Regions from separate parts of the Faecalimonas umbilicata genome, predicted to be linked through region 1. Evidence: riboswitches for the same ligand, from Rfam matches in the RefSeq annotation. Region 1 holds a riboswitch; each other region holds the start of a gene.
What was found. A riboswitch is a leader RNA that binds a small molecule or an ion and turns the genes downstream of it on or off. The one in region 1 is predicted to bind thiamine pyrophosphate.

Region 1 (4,201 bases):
AAGACTTGCAATCATGCAAGGGGGAACCCAGGAAGAAAAGTCCACCTTCACAAACGGAAAACTGATGCTGGACTACGGCGCGGGATGTGCTTATATGGATGGAAAGGAATTACACTTGACACCGATTGAATATAAATTATTATGCCTGCTATCAAAACATGTCGGAAAGGTGTTGACACATACTTATATTACGCAGGAGATATGGGGCAGAAGCTGGGAGAACGACGTGGCATCGCTGCGTGTATATATGGCGACACTCCGCAAGAAGATCGAGAGCGAGCCGGATATGCCCCAGTATATCCAGACACATATCGGGGTGGGTTACCGGATGTTGCGAGTAGAATAATATATAGAGGAAAGAAAAACTTCTGAAATTCTTCCCCAGTCTGTCTTGAGAAAATCTATTGGAATCGATATAATGGGAAAGATGATAAAGATGAGGAGAATTGCAGATGAACATAATTAATATAGAGCATATCAGTAAAGTGTTTGGAGAGAAGCAAGTGTTTGATGATATTTCCTGTGGGATTCATCAGGGAGATAAAATTGGAATTATCGGAATCAATGGAACTGGCAAGACAACACTTCTGAAAATAATTGCAGGGCTGGAAGAGCCGGATCAGGGACAAGTGATTTTTCAAAAGGGACTTCGTGTCACCTATCTTCCGCAGTCGCCGAAGTTCCCGGAGCATGCAACAGTTCTTTCCTATGTGGCAGACGGTGCCGATGGAGCAGACTGGGGAAGAGAGAGTGAAGCAAAGAATGCGTTGAACCGCCTCGGGATTACAGATCATCACGAAGAGATTGATCATTTGTCCGGAGGTCAGAAAAAGCGCGTAGCACTTGCACGGACACTTGTCAATCCGGCAGATGTGTTGATTCTTGACGAGCCGACGAACCATATTGACAATGAGATGGCAGTCTGGCTGGAAGAGTATCTGAACCAGTGGAAAGGTGCGATCATCATGGTCACACATGACCGCTATTTTCTGGATCGGGTGACAAATAAGATTTTAGAGATCGACCATGGGAAATTATATTCCTACACGGCAAATTATTCACAGTTTCTGGAATTGAAAGCACAAAGAGAGGAGATGGAACTTGCCTCTGAGCGGAAAAGACAGAGCGTTCTCAGGATGGAACTGGAGTGGGCCAAGAGAGGATGCCGTGCCCGTACAACGAAGCAGAGAGCAAGGTTGGAGCGGCTTGAGGCACTGAAGAATGGAAAAGCTCCGGTCAGAGATGCTGAGGTTGAGATGGATTCTGTGGAAACGAGGATGGGAAAGAAGACGATCGAGCTGCACCATATTTCTAAGAGTTATGGGCAGAAAAAGCTGATCGATGATTTTGAGTATATTGTACTGAAAAATCAGCGGCTTGGGATCATTGGATCAAACGGATGTGGAAAATCTACATTGATGAAGATCATTACCGGGAAAGAAGAACCGGATCAGGGAACGGTGGAGATTGGCGATACCGTCAAGATTGGATATTTCGCGCAGGAAGTCACGGAGATGGATGAGAATCAGCGCGTGATCGATTATATCAAAGATGTGGCAGAATATGTTCCGACAAAAGATGGCAGAATTACAGCTTCACAGATGTTGGAGCGATTCTTATTTACTCCTGCAATGCAGTATACCCCGATCGGAAAGCTGTCCGGAGGGGAGAGGAGAAGGTTGTATCTTTTAAAAGTATTGATGGATGCTCCAAATGTATTGATTCTCGATGAGCCGACGAATGATCTTGATATTCCAACGCTGACCATCCTTGAGGACTATCTAGACTCTTTTTTGGGAATTGTGATCACAGTATCTCATGATCGGTATTTCCTTGATAATATTGCAGATCGTATCTTTGCATTTGAGGCTGGCGGAAAGCTTGTACAGTACGAAGGTGGTTACACGGATTATCTTGAAGCGAAAGAGCGCAAGAATGGGACTGTTGTCAGAGAATCTGAGGAATCCGCAAAGAAAAAGGCGGATCGAAAGAATTGGAAAAAGGATGCTCCGGAAAAGTTGAAATTTACTTATAAAGAACAAAAAGAATATGAGACGATCGATGATGAGATAGCATCTTTGGAGCAGAAAATCGAGGAGTTGGATGAGCAGATGATGCAATATGCTACAAATTCAGCGAAGCTTTCGGAAATCACCGAACAGAAAGAAGCTGCAGAAGCTGCATTGGAAGAGAAGATGGAGCGGTGGGTATATTTAAATGATCTTGCAGAGCGAATTGAAAATCAGAAAAGTCTTGCATTGCTGTAAAATTGTGCTACAATAAAACTTGGAAAAGAACAAGGGGAGCTTGCGAAAAGCAGGCTGAGAGTAAGCTGTATGCTTAGACCCATAACCTGATTTGGATAATGCCAACGTAGGAAAATACCCGGTAGAAGTTTATGCTGTGATAGTACCCGCGCGGATTATCACAGCTTTTTTGTTACAGAAATTCTTTAGAATCCTGTAAAATTAGAGTATTCCGTGCAGATCGTACCGCGACAGAGAGAACGGATGTCGCCGGAATAGCTATCGGGAACCCAAGAAGCGGCAGGCCGGGGGCACCACTTTCTGCCGCTATATAAAATTAATGCAAAAGGAGAACAAAATGAGAACAGCATTAACAATCGCTGGAAGCGATTCCAGCGGAGGCGCCGGCATTCAGGCAGATATCAAGACCATGATGGCACACCATGTATTTGGGATGAGTGCTATCACCGCATTGACTGCACAAAATACGACCGGCGTAATAGATATTATGGAGGTAACTCCTAAATTTCTGGAGGAAGAATTGCAGTGTATTTTTACTGATATTTATCCGGATGCAGTGAAAATAGGTATGGTATCATCGGCAGAACTGATGGAAGTCATTGCCCGGAATCTGAAAAAGTACAATGCAAAAAAGATTGTCGTAGATCCGGTGATGGTGGCGACAAGCGGCGCAAAATTAATGGAAGATACGGCGATTGCGACACTAAAAAGGACGTTACTTCCGATGGCAGATCTTCTAACTCCGAATATTCCAGAGGCAGAAGTGCTTGCAGAGATGGAAATCTTCACGGAGGAAGATATGATCGCAGCTGCACGAAAGATCAGTGAGGCCTATGGATGTGCTGTCCTGTGTAAGGGCGGACATCAGAAGAACGATGCCAATGACCTATTATATCAAAATGGAACATTTCGATGGTTCCGTGGAAGAAGGATTGAGAATCCGAATACCCATGGAACTGGATGTACGCTTTCCAGTGCGATTGCTTCCAACCTTGCAAAAGGCTTTTCGATGGAAGAAAGTGTAGAAAATGCGAAGAATTACATTTCCGGGGCATTGGAGGCAATGCTGGATCTTGGAAAAGGAAGTGGTCCGATGGATCATGCTTTTCGGGTCGAAGGAGTGTATTAAGAGAAATGTTCAGAAGGACTGATGTCCTTTCTGGGAAAATTTTCAGGCATGATTGTCAGGTGTGTTCCAACAAAAGAAAGAGAGGAATCACATCATGAAAAAACAAAAAATGAACACGAACCGAATGGTAATGCTTTCGATGTTCGTAGCTGTGGGAGTTGTCATTTCACCGATTTTGCGCGTGGAGGGAATGTGTCCTACGGCACATCTTGTCAACATTGTTTGTGCAGTGTTTTTAGGACCATGGTATTCGCTGCTCTGTGCGACGATGATCGGGGTTATCCGGATGATGTTCATGGGAATCCCGCCGCTTGCTCTGACCGGAGCAGTATTTGGAGCATTTTTATCCGGTGTTTTTTACCGTGCATCTCACGGAAAGATTTTCTGTGCTGTGTTTGGGGAGATTTTCGGAACAGGAATCATCGGATCACTTGTATCCTATCCGGTCATGGCATTTCTGATGGGAAGAGATGGGCTGAATGCATTTTTCTATACACCAATGTTTCTTGGTGCAACTTGTATGGGAGGAGCAGTGGCATGGCTTCTGTTAAATCAGCTCAGCAGAAGTGGAGTGCTTGCAAAAATTCAATGGAGTCTTGGAGCGAAAGTATATGACAAAGGAAATGTTAAGAAAAATAGCGGCGAAGATCGCAGTACTGGGGGAGCAGATCAGGCAGCATAGACCGCTTGTACATTGTATCACGAATCCGATTGCCATCCATGACAGTGCAAATATTGTACTGGCAGCCGGTGGTCGGCCGATCATGGCAGAGCATCCACAGGAGGTAGAAGAAATCGTAAGGAC
Region 2 (4,201 bases), 1.3 Mb from region 1:
TGTGGACAGTACATAGATCGCTGTAATCCCCGCCGTCACCTTTTCCTCACTGAACTCCATCTTGTATACAAGCAGCGTCAGCAGCAAAAGAAGTAAGCCGGTCACAACGTAAGCTGCCATCAGCGCCTTTAACACCCATGTGACTTTCATTTCCTGTCTGATTGTCTTCTCCATTGTCGTCCCTCCCAGATTTCAAGCGTATTTGCACCAAATAATAAGTACACTCTAATCTATGCCCGTCCACAATGTTTTATGACCATCTTAAAATTCCATCTGTTTCCCGAGAAAAGCTGCCGCTGCAAGTGCAAGCTTTTCTGCTCCATCTTCCGTCCTCTTTGTTTCCTCTTTCATCAAAAGTACAACCGCACCGATCACATCTCCCTCTGCCACAATCGGGCTGATGATTTCCTCCGTAAAGACTGCGCTCTGCCCTTCTGTCAATAAAACAAATCCTTTCTCCCCTCTGGCTGCACATCTCTCCTTTCTGTCACTTAGACAGGTCTGAAATGCCTCGCTGACTCTTTTCCCCGCAAATTCTTTTTTTCCATTTCCCGCCGCTGCGACTACCGTCTCATGATCGGTGATGCAGACAGTACATTTTGCTACCTGGGCAAGACTTTCCGCATACTGTATCGCAAGCGGTGTCATTTCTCCGACTGGAGAATACTTCTTTAAAATGACACCTCCCTCTCGATCGGTAAAGATTTCAAGTGGATCTCCTTCATGAATCCTGAGTGTCCGTCGGATTTCCTTTGGAATTACAACCCTCCCGAGATCATCAATTCTTCTTACGACTCCTGTTGCTTTCATATAAAAAATTCCTCCATTTTACTTTGTTTTCCATTTCTGGAAATAGTATCTGTAAAATGAAGGAATTTATGACATTTTTATTTTTAATTCTATCCGATTGATTAGTTGACCGCTGTTATCTTCACTTTCTTCATCGCTTTGGAGACTGCCGGAATCGATAAAACGAGAACTGTAAGCGCTGCCTCTGCAAAAATATAACATCCATTATATACAAGCGAATATGGAAGCGCCGCCCAACCGTCCCACGCATATTCTCCAAAAAAGAGCCATCCGGAAATTACCGCAAATACATATCTTGCAAGAACGCCAAACAAGTATCCTTTTACAAGACCATGTTTGGATTTGCTGAAACATCCTGAAAGTCCGAGTGCCCCGAATGCGAGCGGATAATCTACAAGCACTTGAAGTGGGAAATAAATATATGGTTCAATCAGAAGCTGAAGTACCCCGTAGGCCGCCCCAGTCAGCATCCCCGTCGCCGGTCCATATAAATAGCCAACGAAACAGATAAACAACATGCTGAATAATGTTACCGATCCACCAAATGGAAAAGAATAAATCTTTAACATCGATGTCACCATCGCAAGTGCAACTGCCATCGCACATACGACAAGCTGTTTTGTTCCAATTTTCTTTTTTTCTTTCTTCTCCCATTTTGCAAACAGCGCAGCTACAACGATCAATGCCACAAGAATCACAGCAACTGCCACATAACCTGCCGTTGTCAGACTGTATGCCCCATCTGCTTTTGTTACAAAAAATGACATAAAAAAACCTCCTTTATTATTTTTTTACAGGAGGAACCATTCTGGTACTGCTTCCTTCCGCCGGTACTAACCGGTTCAAGTAGTGAGGGTCATCACGCAATGTGATTTCTCAGCCCTGGGCTCCCCTAGCAAAATGCTATATGAAATTTGTCATTTCATATAGCATTGTACCATACTTTCTTTTTTTGTCAAATTTTCTTTACGATCAGCTTTACACCCTCGACCCTGAGTACCTCTCCGAAATCGCCCGGTTCCAGAATGTCTCCATCTGCTTCCGCTCTGACCGTCCATTCCTGTCCGTTGACGACTGCTTTCCCTGTCTGACTCAAATTATCTACCTGCTCTGTCATCTTAATTTTCTGCCCGATCAGACTCTCATAGTTTGTCTTCACTGATTTCGCATTCAAATATTTCTGCGCCCAAGGTCTCGTAAAATATAACAGTATAAAAGTCACGATCAGAAAAGCTGCGATCTGCCATACGATTCCAAGTCCGAGAAGTTCTACCACCAGTGCCGCCAGTGCACCTCCTGCAAGCCAGATGGAAGTCAGTCCTACTGTGGCGATCTCAACGATCAGAAAAATCACAATCAACGCCAACCATACAATGCTCATCATATACCTCCGCCCTTTCTCCTTTTTGTTACCTCTATACTATATCAGCCGTTGCAATTAAACAATCTTTTTTTACATCTTTTTCAGAACTTTTTTAGCACATTCTCTCATCGCTTTTTCGGGAGATCTTCCGTTTTCCCGAACTAGTTCAGAAAAGACAGTACGATGTCATTTACAAGCTTTCCATCTGCCTTTCCTTTTACTTTCGGCATCAGTTCTTTCATAATCTTTCCTTTGTCTTTTGCTGTCGGTGTCTCCAGCGCCAGAGAAGCAAGCACCTCTTTGATCACTCCGCGGATTTCTTCTTCTGACATCATCTTTGGTGCAAACTGTTCCAACACTGCAATTCTCTTCTGGCATTCTTCCACAATGTCACTTCGGTCTGCCGGTGCAAGTTCCAACGTCTCTTTTGTCTGCTTGATCTCTTTTAGGATAACCTGTGTCTCTTCTTCCGGTGTCAGATCTCCTTTTTTGTCAATCACCTTATTCTTCAGCGCAGATAAAAGCAGTGATAAGGACTCCTTCGTCTCCTTGTCCCCTGCCTTCATCGCACTTACCATCGCACTTCTTACTTCTTCAATCTTACTCATCAAATCTCCTCCATTCTTCTATTTTCGATTATTTCTGGTCACTTTTATCTGTGTCAGATCCTTCTGCATATGGAATCTCTTCCTGCTGTTTCATCTTAATCCCTTTTTTCTCGAAACTGATCTTATCCCATACCTTTTCATTGACTTCAATCTTTACATCTTTTTTCCACTCTTCGCACAGATCTTTGTACTGTTTTTCCTTTCGCTCTTCTGCGATAGATTCTTTTTCTGCATCGGTCGCTTCCCGGTCAAGAAGGCTTGTCACTTTCAACACATAGTAGCCACTGTCCGTCTCGATCACCTCTGAGACTTCCCCTTCGCCAAGTTTATTCGCCTTCGTCATCAATCCCTCATCCGGAGTTGTCGTCTCTTCGTCAAAAGTCATTGTCTTTACTTCCAGTTCCTTCTCTTTTGCAGTCTTTGCAAAGTCAGCCCCTTCCTTAACTGCTTTCTGGAATGCTTCTGCCTTTTTCTTTGCCTCTGCCTTTTCTTCCTCGGTCATCTGCTCTGTGCTTCCGTCTTCTTTTGTCTTTGTCAGAGAAAGGTTGACATACTGCATACTCTTTTGTGCCGCCTCTTCATCAGACACTTCTGTATCCACATCTGCGACCATCGCCTTCTGCATTTTCTCTTGAATCGTCACAAGTGTCAGCATCCGCTCTACATTTTCTGTTGTTCCGGAAACAGCTCCCTTTTCTTCCAGTCCGTTTGCCTCATCAAACGCTTTTGCTGCCTCACTGATCTTCTTCTTTTCCTCCTCGGTGATCTCGACTTTGTAATCGCCCATATGGTCTTCGAGTACATACATATTTTCCAGTGTCTCTAAGATCTGATTTTTCACCGTCTCCTCATAGGATTTCCCTTTGGAAATCTCTGTAGACCACATGTCCTCTCCCATCACTCCTGAGTAGTATGTTTCATATTCTGCCTGCTGATAGCGCGCAAAAAAATTGGCAACACCTACAGTCACTTTTTCTCCACCAATCGTAACTACCACATCGCTGTCTTTGACAGACCCGCAGCCGGCAGCGGAAACTGCCAGTGCTGCTGTCACAGCAAGCGCTGCCGCTTTTTTTCCTGTCCTTCTCATAATTGCCCTCCTTCGTGTTTCTAACTCTCTCATTATACTCTCTGACTATGATTCTAGCAATGTTTTCATATCAATTAACACTTTTTTCACAACTTCAATTGGATCTTCCTCTTTGCCTTTTCGGTTTCTGTTCTTCTTATGATAGAGGAAATATGGAGGCGTATCCATTTTGAAATGCAACTCTTCTTTGTACAGTTCCAAAAGCTTCGGAATTTTTTCTGTCCGAATTCTGGCATGCTCAAACATGGTAAATTGATACTCTTCTCCCTTTTGTTCTACTGCCGTAATATACAGTCGGTGTGCCATCGCTTTCAGGTTCGCAATCGCCAG
Region 3 (4,201 bases), 420 kb from region 1:
AAATCGCCCACACCTTTTACTCCCGTTGTCGCATTGACATTGCCTACGGTCCACTGCATTGCTCCTGCCTGAAGTGTGATATTTGCCTGATTGACATCACAGATAACCTGGCGCTTTCTCACATTCATCTCATTACAAAAATAGGCCAACGCGGCATTGTGCGGCATCACACTTAAATCACGCTGATATTCTATGACAGTAAACGGACCAAGAGAGTTTAACACTTTAATATCATCATTATTCGTAAAATTAGAGATTCTATACATCGTTTTCTTCCTCCTTATCACACTTTCCTGCAATCTGTGCTAGTAGGTTTATTATACGGTGTTTGTACAAAAAATACAATATTTTTATATTTTCCATTTATTTTTTATGCAGTTTATATGCTTGCATTGAAGTGCTCCATCATCTTTCACTGTTCTGAATTTTTATTACAGAATATCGATATACTCTCCATTCAATGCCTTATTCATACTTCTGACCGCACAGAATTTTCCACACATAGAGCAACTCTCTTCAATTTCCGGTTTGCGGTCTTCCCGAATCTGTTTTGCCGTTTCTGGATCCATAGAACACTTCCACTGCTCCTCCCAATCAAAAGTTCTTCTGGCATCCGCCATACGATCATCAATATCTCTTGCGTGCGGAACATGTTTTGCAATATCTGCGGCATGCGCTGCAATTCTGGAAGCGATGATCCCCTGTTTGACATCTTCTACATTCGGAAGCGCCAGATGTTCTGCCGGTGTCACATAGCAAAGAAATGCTGCACCTGCTGAAGCTGCTACTGCACCTCCGATCGCCGCTGTAATATGGTCATATCCCGGTGCAATATCAGTCACGATCGGTCCCAGTACATAAAACGGAGCACCCATGCAGATTGTCTGCTGCAATTTCATATTTGCTTCAATCTGATCCAATGGCATATGCCCCGGGCCTTCTACCATCACCTGCACATCTTTTGCCCATGCACGTTTTGTCAGCTCTCCCAAGCGCACCAACTCTTCAATCTGACACACGTCACTCGCATCGGCCAGACAGCCCGGACGGCATGCATCCCCAAGTGAAATTGTGACATCATATTCCCGGCAGATTTCAAGAATCTCATCAAAGTATTCGTAAAATGGATTTTCATTTCCAGTCATACTCATCCACGCAAACACAAGCGATCCGCCTCTGGATACAATATTCATTTTTCTTTTATGCTTCTTGATCTGTTCAATTGTCTTTCTTGTAATTCCACAGTGCAGTGTGACAAAATCCACTCCATCCTCTGCGTGGAGTCTTACTACATCAATAAAATCTTTTGCTGTCAGTGTGGCAAGATCTCTCTTATAATGAATCACACTATCATAAACCGGAACGGTTCCGATCATCGCCGGACATTCTTGTGTCAGTTTTCTTCGAAATGGCTGCGTATTCCCATGAGAAGAAAGGTCCATAATTGCCTCTGCTCCCATATTTACCGCCGCCATGACTTTTTCCATCTCAACCTCATAATCTTTGCAATCTTTTGACACTCCCAGATTTACATTGATCTTCGTACGAAGCATAGATCCTACTCCATTTGGATCCAGGCATTTATGCCTTTTGTTGGCGCAGATCGCCACCTGTCCTTTCGCCACCAGATCCCGGATTTCCTCCTCTGTACGGTATTCCTTCCGCGCAACTGCCCGCATCTCCTCTGTGATGATTCCCTTTCTTGCTGCTTCCATCTGTGTGTAGTATTTTTCTGACATATGATGTACCTCTTCTTTCTTCTGCCCGCGGCAGAATATTTTTCATTTGCTCTGTGCCGGAATTTTTTTATGACAGAACTCCAAAAGGATTTCAAGGATTATGCCTGGGCGGAGCATTTTTTCATAGGACTCTGCTTTTTATTCCATAGCATTTCTCGGAAATTTCCTATGTAATAAAATATAATAAAAAAACAGAGTACCTCAATTGGTACTCCGTCAAACTTCTTAAAATCAATTCTTTCCTACGTTGGCATTATCCAAATCAGGTATCAGGGTCGAAGTTCACACCTTCCTCTCAGCCTGTCTACAAGCTCCCCGGCTATTTACTTTTCTAGAAAATAGTAACACACCAATAACTAAAAGTCAATTTTTTGATCTTCCAGAAATTTTCTGATTTCGTCATATTCTTCAGACTTGTCTTCCCAGTCTTTCGGTGTCCAGCTACAAAATGGAGACAATGCAAACCCATTCTCTTTCGCAAGTTTCTCCATCTCTTTTATACATTGACTAATTTTTGAACGTTTCATTTCTTTCCTCTCCTCCCTCCAGAGGGTTCACCGTCTATTCCATGCTTTTCCTCAAAATATCGACAATTTCTTTATGCGAAAGAATCTTATATCCCCCGTCCATCACAAATGTTCCTTCTGCAATTCCCTCTATCATCTCTTCTGTCACACCAAGTTCCCGCAGATTCATGACAAGCCCAATTTCACGCATCCAGCTTTCCATGCTTGCCAGACCTTCCTTTGCAATCTGCTCTTTACTCTTTCCTTCTACCTGTATTCCCCAGACATTCTCGGCGAACCGCACAAATTTCTGCAAACCATATGGACAAATATAACGGTAGTATGCCATTGAGACTGCAGCCAGTGTCATTCCATGTGTGGCGTCTGTATATGCGCCGACTGACTGCCCTATCATATGAACCATCCAATCGGTTGTCTTTCCCTGTTCCACCATAGTATTCAATGCCCATGTTGCTGTCCACATAATATTGCTGCGCGCCTCATAATCCATTGGATCTACAACCGCAATTCTTGAAGAATGGATCAAGGACTTCATCAGCCCCTCCATGACATAGTCTGAAGTATTGTCATCCTCCCCGGAAAAATATTGTTCGGTAATGTGATTAAAAATATCATAGATTCCTGCTACCATCTGATATTTTGGCAATGTATAGGTAAATACCGGATTTAAAATGGAGAATTTCGGGAAAACATTCTCCCCAAATACATGACCGATCTTCCGTTTCCTCTCCGAATTTGTAATGACTGAACCACCATTCATCTCTGATCCAGTTCCTACCATCGTCAGCACACATCCAACCGGGATGATTCGATTATCTACCTCTTCCATCCTCTCATAATATTTTTCCCATGGATCTTCCTCACAATATGCAGATACCGAGACGGCCTTTGCATAATCACACACCGATCCTCCCCCTACTGCAAGAATCAGATCCACCTCGTTTTCTCTCGCGATCTTACATCCCTCATACAATTTTTCTACTGTCGGATTCGGCATTACTCCTGGGTCCTCAAACACTGTTTTCCCTGCTTCTTTTAACAGTTCCATTACCTGATCATAGATGCCGTTTTTCTTAATCGAGTCTCTTCCATAACTCAGCTGCACCTTTGGTCCGTATTTTTCTAATTCTTCTTTCAAAAAAGTAAGGGATTGTTCCCCAAAATAAAGTTTTGTTGGATTACAATATTGAAAATTTCCTAACATAATTTTTCCTTCCTTTCCACTTTTTGCAAAGCATGCTCTATCCAAGAACCCTTGTCGCTTTTGAGCAGCTCTGCACACATTGACTTTCTTCGCTATTCATGTTATGTTCATCATAATACCTGAACTTAACTTTAGGTCAATACTTATTTTCAAAAATCAAAAAAGAGATCTGATAAATGAAATTGGAGGAACCCATATGTATACAATTGGCCAAGTCGCAAAACTAGTTCACCTTCCCATCTCTACCATCCGCTATTATGACAAGGAAGGTCTGTTCCCGACACTTGAGCGTACTTCCGGCATCCGTAAGTTCAGCGAAAAAGAACTGGAAGCACTTCGGATGATCGAATGCCTGAAAAAATCTGGGCTGAAGATCAAAGAAATCAAGTTATTTATGGAATGGTGTGCCCAAGGAAGTTCCACTTACGAAAAGCGCTTAGAACTATTTCTACATCAGCGCAAAGCGGTAGAAGAAAAAATTGAAAAACTGGAAAAAGTACTCGACATGATCCAGTTCAAATGCTGGTATTACGAGCAGGCGCTCGCAGATGGAAATGAAGATCGACTAAAAACATATACAGAAACTCCTCAAGATTAAAATCCTGAGGAGTAATAAATGCTTTCTGTCTATTGGCTGATATCTCCATCCCCCGCTGTCCAACTCTCTCTGTTTGGTTCCACAGCAAAAGAATAAGAGTCCTCTTTATCCTTTTTTCTAAATGGAATCTTTT

Region 2: linked by a shared signal. The riboswitch ahead of thiT (energy-coupled thiamine transporter ThiT) and the one ahead of thiD (bifunctional hydroxymethylpyrimidine kinase/phosphomethylpyrimidine kinase) in region 1 are both predicted to bind thiamine pyrophosphate.
Region 3: linked by a shared signal. The riboswitch ahead of thiC (phosphomethylpyrimidine synthase ThiC) and the one ahead of thiD (bifunctional hydroxymethylpyrimidine kinase/phosphomethylpyrimidine kinase) in region 1 are both predicted to bind thiamine pyrophosphate.

What each region holds. Positions count from the first base shown of each region.
Region 1 covers NZ_AP031411.1:2,050,798-2,054,998, reverse strand. Annotated here, with positions in the region: gene ACGG81_RS09815 (response regulator) at 1-346, shown strand, start outside; gene ACGG81_RS09810 (ABC-F family ATP-binding cassette domain-containing protein) at 453-2,267, shown strand; TPP riboswitch at 2,290-2,397, shown strand; gene thiD (bifunctional hydroxymethylpyrimidine kinase/phosphomethylpyrimidine kinase) at 2,605-3,396, shown strand; gene thiW (energy coupling factor transporter S component ThiW) at 3,491-4,078, shown strand; gene thiM (hydroxyethylthiazole kinase) at 4,008-4,201, shown strand, end outside.
Region 2 covers NZ_AP031411.1:786,108-790,308, reverse strand. Annotated here, with positions in the region: gene ACGG81_RS03850 (TIGR04086 family membrane protein) at 1-174, opposite strand, end outside; gene ACGG81_RS03845 (stage V sporulation T C-terminal domain-containing protein) at 262-810, opposite strand; gene thiT (energy-coupled thiamine transporter ThiT) at 912-1,577, opposite strand; TPP riboswitch at 1,613-1,714, opposite strand; gene ACGG81_RS03835 (NfeD family protein) at 1,766-2,191, opposite strand; gene ACGG81_RS03830 (GatB/YqeY domain-containing protein) at 2,335-2,781, opposite strand; gene ACGG81_RS03825 (peptidyl-prolyl cis-trans isomerase) at 2,810-3,871, opposite strand; gene mfd (transcription-repair coupling factor) at 3,917-4,201, opposite strand, start outside.
Region 3 covers NZ_AP031411.1:2,468,317-2,472,517, forward strand. Annotated here, with positions in the region: gene ACGG81_RS11840 (AIM24 family protein) at 1-266, opposite strand, end outside; gene thiC (phosphomethylpyrimidine synthase ThiC) at 432-1,739, opposite strand; TPP riboswitch at 1,962-2,067, opposite strand; gene ACGG81_RS11850 (D-lyxose/D-mannose family sugar isomerase) at 2,096-2,266, opposite strand; gene ACGG81_RS11855 (iron-containing alcohol dehydrogenase) at 2,301-3,470, opposite strand; gene ACGG81_RS11860 (MerR family transcriptional regulator) at 3,667-4,068, shown strand; gene ACGG81_RS11865 (YitT family protein) at 4,098-4,201, opposite strand, start outside.